3 regions of the uncultured Dysgonomonas sp. genome follow, and region 1 is predicted to be linked to each of the others. Evidence: riboswitches for the same ligand, from Rfam matches in the RefSeq annotation. Region 1 holds a riboswitch; each other region holds the start of a gene.
What was found. A riboswitch is a leader RNA that binds a small molecule or an ion and turns the genes downstream of it on or off. The one in region 1 is predicted to bind cobalamin.
Positions count from the first base shown of each region.

Region 2: another riboswitch for cobalamin. It lies ahead of cobI (precorrin-2 C(20)-methyltransferase); the one in region 1 lies ahead of QZL88_RS03640 (cysteine-rich CWC family protein).
Region 3: another riboswitch for cobalamin. It lies ahead of QZL88_RS20540 (TonB-dependent receptor plug domain-containing protein); the one in region 1 lies ahead of QZL88_RS03640 (cysteine-rich CWC family protein).

Region 1 is NZ_LT599032.1:839,283-841,555, forward strand. Features, by position in the region: gene QZL88_RS03635 (phosphoenolpyruvate carboxykinase) at 1-743, opposite strand, end outside; gene QZL88_RS03640 (cysteine-rich CWC family protein) at 1,003-1,224, opposite strand; cobalamin riboswitch at 1,408-1,654, opposite strand; gene QZL88_RS03645 (RNA-binding S4 domain-containing protein) at 1,755-2,183, opposite strand; gene pth (aminoacyl-tRNA hydrolase) at 2,187-2,273, opposite strand, start outside.
Region 2 is NZ_LT599032.1:571,267-573,539, forward strand. Features, by position in the region: gene QZL88_RS02515 (MaoC family dehydratase) at 1-139, opposite strand, end outside; cobalamin riboswitch at 602-918, shown strand; gene cobI (precorrin-2 C(20)-methyltransferase) at 1,033-1,737, shown strand; gene QZL88_RS02525 (ABC transporter substrate-binding protein) at 1,744-2,273, shown strand, end outside.
Region 3 is NZ_LT599032.1:5,081,379-5,083,651, reverse strand. Features, by position in the region: gene QZL88_RS20540 (TonB-dependent receptor plug domain-containing protein) at 1-1,389, opposite strand, end outside; cobalamin riboswitch at 1,539-1,837, opposite strand; gene QZL88_RS20535 (hybrid sensor histidine kinase/response regulator transcription factor) at 1,946-2,273, opposite strand, start outside.

The DNA.
Region 1 (2,273 bases):
ATATTCCCTACTTTAGCAGGAAACAGGAACCAGTCGTCTTCGTTGAGAACAATATTCTCAATCGGATTTATGTTATGTTCCTGGAAAATACCGTCACGTGTATTTCTCTTTGTATATGAAATAAATGGCGGATTAAACATCACTGCCGTAATGAACGGTATAGGAGCCAATCCATTGTATTCTACAGGACAGTTCCAGTTGATATCGCTCAGTGTAAGGGCTGCATTTGCGCCTGCTGTCAGCTGACGGTATACACGATATTGATAGCCGATCACGGTTTCTTCGATACGACGGTATATGGAGAGAATAAGCTCATTGAATAGTTCATTGGCCTGCATAAAGCGAACGCTCTGCAATCCACTGCCTATCGAGCTGTTGTGAACGATAGTGTATCGTTCAAGCCTGCGCCAAAAGCTATATAGCAATTCTATCAGTTCAATAAACAAGTCTTTATCATTGAAGAAGATAGCATATTTACCATGCACATTCTGCACTTCATCTGTATTGCAGACTGTAAGCAATTTAAACGCCTCTATCAGCGTTTTTTCAAACTCCTCATCAGTTTTAAATTCTTTGATATAGTATTCGTAAATAATAACTTCTTCTTTCTTCAGTTTCTGAATAAAGACTTCTATAACTCTATGGAATCCATAACTGTTAAGTATTTTCTGTCGCGTGTCGCAAAATTTCAGAGTGAAGTTGATTATTGCTTTACCTTCGCCTAGAGTGAATTCTTGTAGCATGTCTGATATTGTTTATTATTTATAATTTTTGATTATCCGCACAATTTTCAGCTTATAATCTTCTGTTACGTGACTAAAGCGAACAGAAGATCATAAACCGATTACTCCAACCTGATCATAATCAGGATTGAGATGCTTTCTAGCTTCAAATTTAAGGAAACTTACCTATACAATTAAACGAATTAATGACTAAATTTATAATAAATTGTAAAATTAAAACAAGTTTTTGCTATTTTACTGTAATATAGTTCTTTATAAATCATTCATTTTTGTTCTTAGTCAAAAATTTAGGATTTACATCGAATGCATAGAAGGAGCTGTTGGTTTCTTGTAAACATTTAGGACACAAGCAGTCGCGGTAATTATCTTTTATATAATCACGAACTCCTATAACAAGACTTACTTTACGGCAACTACATAGCTCTATCCTGTCCTCCCTGCAACTGAATGATGCCGAACATCTTTTACATATCTTTTTCATTGTGTTTATTTTTTAAAAATGTGTAATATAATGATAACCAGATCAGAAAGTGCCTATAACATAAACTTATGTTGCCATACAGATACGATGGACATAAGATTGATTTAAACACAATCATTTCTTGAAATACAAATACTTAAAATAGTGAGATAAATCTCTTGTTTCCTATCTTTTTCCGCGAAAGATGAAAATATATGCTTTGGCAGGTCTTCTGACTTACTCTATCTTTAAACATCCTTCCCATTCAATAATGAATAGTGGTATTGGGTATTGTTTAAAGACTTTTTCAGCAATACTGTTAACCGATTATTGTTAACTGTTCACTGATAAGAGCTTACAGCAGCGCGACTGTTCAGGATTTACACCTGATTCCCTTTTCATTACTATCCGGCAAATGCGGACTTGTAACACCAATACGAAAACAAAGATATAGAATAAAATAGAATTGCAATGTGTTTTGACGGAAAGTTATCAAAAAAAAGCATGCTGCCCCCCGGGATAGCATGCTTGTTATATGTGCAGGTACAAGGTCAGTTTTCTTCCTCCAGATCCCAATCATCGAAGAAAGAATAATCGTCCGTAAACTGCTCCAACTCGCGGCGATCTTTTTTTGTAGGACGCCCCGTTCCACGGGCTCGATCTACAAATCCGGTCATCTTGGACATCTCCAATATTTCCAGTTGTGAAGGAAGAGTTACATCACGCATAAATTCAGGAACGAGCTTTGCTCCCATCCTGTTTTCAGAAAGAGCCAATACTTCGAACGAATATGTCACAGGCGGACGGCGAACCTCTATCACATCTCCGACTTTTATCATTCGTGATGGCTTTATTGTTATACCCTTTATTGTTATACGCCCTTTTTTGCAGGCCTCTATGGCAATAGAGCGCGTTTTGAACAGACGCACAGCCCAAAGCCATTTATCGATCCGTACTTCGTTCTTTACTTCTTTAGCCATATCTTATTTGTTGTTATACTGATTCATTGTGTTTTGTATCCCTGCCAGACAAAAACTCTTTATTATTTCTCCGCAAGTTTCCAGTTTAGC
Region 2 (2,273 bases), 270 kb from region 1:
GGATCCATTGATAGTCAAGTGTAGCTTCTGCAAATTTGTTGATGCGGTCTTGAGATATTTTCAGCCAATCAGAAGTCCCCAGTTCCTTTCCTACATACTGCTCAAAATCGGCATAGGAATTAATAATAAGTTTTGCCATAATAGTTAATTAACAAATACAGTATAAAAATATTGATATTAAACGATATTACCAAATAAACATAATAAGGAATATAAATTTAACTATATTTTTTCGCGATTTAATAATTTCCTCTACTATAACACACTTTCGATGCAGCATGTAATCTAAAATTTAACAAGAAACGCATTAATTCCTTTATCAAAAAACTTGACAAACTTGACAACTTTTACACATTTTTTATCTGTCAGCTTTTTCGTTCATTTCAACTTTGTATCCAACTTAAAACTTGACAAAGTTGACATATTTTCATATTTTCCACCTGTCAGTTTTTACTCTTATTGTAAGACTCTCCTGAGGAATAACGTCGGCTTCTAATATTTCAAAGAACGCTTGTTTCATTTTATTGAATACATCAATCATTTACTTATAGATAAAGTTATTTGACTTACATTATATAAATCTTTATAAATTTAATTCCATATCTTTGCACTAAATTTTGGTGTTACAAATCCGCATTACCGGATGAGTAATTAAAAGGGAATCAGGTGTAAATCCTGAACAGACCCGCTGCTGTAAGCTCTTTTCAGTGAGCAGTTAACAGTCATCAGTTAACAATTTTGCTGAAAAAAGTCTTTGAACAATACCAAACACCACTGTTTCACAGTAATCAGTGATACAGTAATCAGTTAACAGTTTTTTTGACTGTTTACTGATAACTGCTAACTGTTTACTGAAAATGGGAAGGCCGTTCAAGGATGGAGCAAGTCAGAAAACCTGCCAAAGCGTTATTAGTTGAAAGCTCGAGGTTTAGGCTTAAAATACTGCTTACAGACAACATTTGTACCTGTTCGTCTATTTTTCCTATACTAAAAGCATCTTATTTTTTAACTCCAATAAAATGGATTGTATAGATGTTTGATTCTGTTATGTTCGTATCTCTCGGTCCCGGAGACCCGGAACTGATAACCTTGAAAGGTTTGAAAACACTGCAAGAAGCAGATTTAATATTTTGTCCGTCAACCGCCCTTCCCGGAGGAAAAAGGTCCTCAAGGGCAAAGGATGTCTTATTGCAATTGGGCGTCGATGAATCAAAGCTGAACACATTCAATGTACCGATGAACAAAGACCGTTCACTGGCCATTGAAAGCTACAAGGCTGTGGCGAAAGAAATATCGGATAAGTATAAATCCGGACATAAAATAGCTGTTACAGCCGAAGGAGATGCCGGATTCTACTCTACCATTTACTACATAAGCGAATATCTTACACAGGAGAATATACCGGTCAGCCGTATCGCGGGCGTGCCTGCATTTATAGCCTGTGGCACTCTGGCCAATATTCACATTGTGAAACAAGAGGAAGAACTCGAAGTTATTCCGGGTACCATAACATTAGACAGCCTGAAAGAAAAGATCAAAAGAGAGAAAACCGTTGTACTAATGAAAACTTCGCAGTGCGAACAGGTAATAAAGGAAGCATTAGAAAATATTCAGGACGTCACTTTCCACTATTTTGAGAATGTTGGGATTTTAGGCAAGGAGTTCTATACTCCTAATAGAGAAGAAATACTCAATCGTAAATTTCCTTACTTTTCACTAATTATAATCCGCAAATAGACCAATATGAAAATCCTTGTCCATTCAATAATCCTGCTTGCTTTTGGCTGCTTCATTGCATGCAACCCGAATAAGAAAGACAGCAACAATATCTTCGGCTCGCACGATACTTTAAATATCAAATATGCAAAAGGCTTTACCGTGTCCGAACATGGAAATTACAAGCTGGTGGATATACACGATCCTTCCGGGGAAAGCGATACCAAATATCAATATGCTTTATTGAAAAGAGGGGAAAATAAAACCGGCATACCTGCCGGATACCAGATTATAGAAGTCCCCGTAAGAAGCGTGGTATGTATGACCACCCTGCAAATTTCCAATTTTATCAAATTAGACGCTGTGGACAAAATAGCAGGGATAACCAGCACCCGTTTCCTGTTCAATCCTCAGCTAAACGAACAATTAAAAACCGGAAAAACAAGCAAAATCGGTATCGAAGGCGAGTTTGACAACGAAGTGGTTATGGCTCTCGATCCCGATATTATCCTTGTTTCGCCCTTCAAGCGTGGAGGTTATGATGCTATCCGCAATCT
Region 3 (2,273 bases), 4.2 Mb from region 1:
CATGTACGCGAGATGCATTTCGCTGAAGGTAGGCATACGGAAAATGTCTTTATAAAAGGCTCTCAGATGAAAATCATGGGCATCGAACGGTTGCCACGAAGCAATGATAGCCGGGGTATATTTATCCCAATCGCGCTGTATCTCTTTTTTCTCTTCTTTGGTATTGTCATGGATGTAAGAAGCCAATAAGCTGGCCTGCAATTTGAAACGGTCGAAATAGAGAGACGTCGCAGCAGCTACCCATCCGGAATAACGTTGTGGATAAATAAATTCCCGCATATTGGAGTTCATCTTATTCCACATAAAATCGGCAGAAACATTGGCGCTCCAAAAAGGTAATATATTGAACAAATTGGCAGACGAGAGATAGGCTTCATGGAGCATATATTTATTATCCAGTTCGGGGCCGGGATAAGGGCCGGCTATGTAGTGTATATAGTCATATGCATATTTGGTTGATAGCAATGTGCTGTATGTCGCCGATACGTTCTTTTTGAGGGAGGACTGAAAGAAGAAATTCTTATCCCACTGCCTGTCTTCATGGGCGTATACGTCGGGCTTTTTTATATCGGCTCCCGGATAGCCGCGTTCGGATGTATAGAAATAAGAACGGGTTTTCCATTCTCCGTCTTTGATCTTCCCAAACAGGGCATGTTCGATACGAAAAACATTTATATCGCCGTTTTTCCTTACCTCGGTCGTATCATAACCGCCCCGGTCATCCATATTATTTACTACCGCACGCTTGAATTTATATCTGCCCGAAGAATGGATATATTCGGCATTGAGGGAACCGGATACATTTTCGGATAGTTTCTGATGCCACAGGACAGAGGGATTAACAAGGTCGAAAGCTCCGGTCTTGAATGCCGCTTTGAGGCCGTATCTCCGACCCTGCCTGAATTCCGGAGATTTTGTCGTCATATAGATGGAACTTGCGGACGCATAATCTTTAGCCGGCTGGAATATGGCGCTCTTCTGTCCGTTATAGAGGGATATCGCCTCCATATTGTCCAGTGAAAACCTGCCTAAATCAACAACGCCATTCTGTGGGTTTCCGATTTCTATACCGTCATAGAATACTCCTACATGCTGGCTGCCCATACTACGGATATTTACAGTCTTGAGGCCTCCCACACCGCCGTAGTCTTTGAGTTGTACGCCCGAGAAGTATCGCATGGCATCGGCTACGGAATGGGCACTCAGATTTTCAAGCAACGTCCCTGACAAGGTTTGCACGGGGACAATTTCCGTTTGAATAACCCGTGCGGACACAACAACTTCGTTCAACAACTGTATACTATCCAGCTTGTTCTGGGCAAAAGAAATCAAGCATACGTTTGATAGGATAATAATTAAAATCCTTTTCTTCGACTTGGAAAATGACATTTCAAGCTAATAAGAATATTATCAAATAGCTTACTGAAAATAAGTCGTATGAAGATTGAGTGAATAGGAAATCAGTATAGTAAGTCAGACAACGCCAGCGTAAAAGATTGATTCCTTTTCAGTGTTCTTCAGCTTTATTTCCCGAAAGCTTTAAACTAATCAACCTTGGCAGGTCTTCTGACTTACTCCATCTTTGAACGCCCTTCCCAACATTCAGTGAACAGTGAACAGTGAACAGTTAACAATAAGATTGATAACGGTTGACTGAAGACTGATTACTGTCAATCAGTGGTATTTGGTATTGTTCGAAGACTTTTTTCAGAAACATTGTTAACTGTTTACTGAATAGAGCTTACAGCAGCGGGTCTGTTCAGGACTTACACCTGATTCCCTTTTCATCATTTTTCCGAGGATACGGAAACATGACACCAAAATCTGAGTGCAAAGATATTAATATTATTTAAATAAAGAACCTTGATGAAGAGCAGTTTCAATAATTAACATTAGACCCTGATTTATTTATTGAATATGAGATAATCAGAGGTTTGTTAATTTTTTATTCCTGATCTGAATTCAACTTAGACCTCGAGGAAACCGCATCAATATATTCTTTAGGCGTTAAATTGAACTGACGATAAAAACATTTTGAGAAATACGATGGAGAACTAAATCCGACAGTATAACATACTTCCGATACACTGTCTTCTTTCTGATCAAATAACTGTGCTGCCTTTTTTATCCTTTTGATACGAATAAAATCGTTTGGCGAAACATCAAATAATCCTTTTGTTTTTCTGTACAAACTTGATTTACTCATATTTAATGCCGCAGCAAAATCATCTTGGCTAAACTCAGGATTTCCCAGATTTTCTTCAATCACTTTG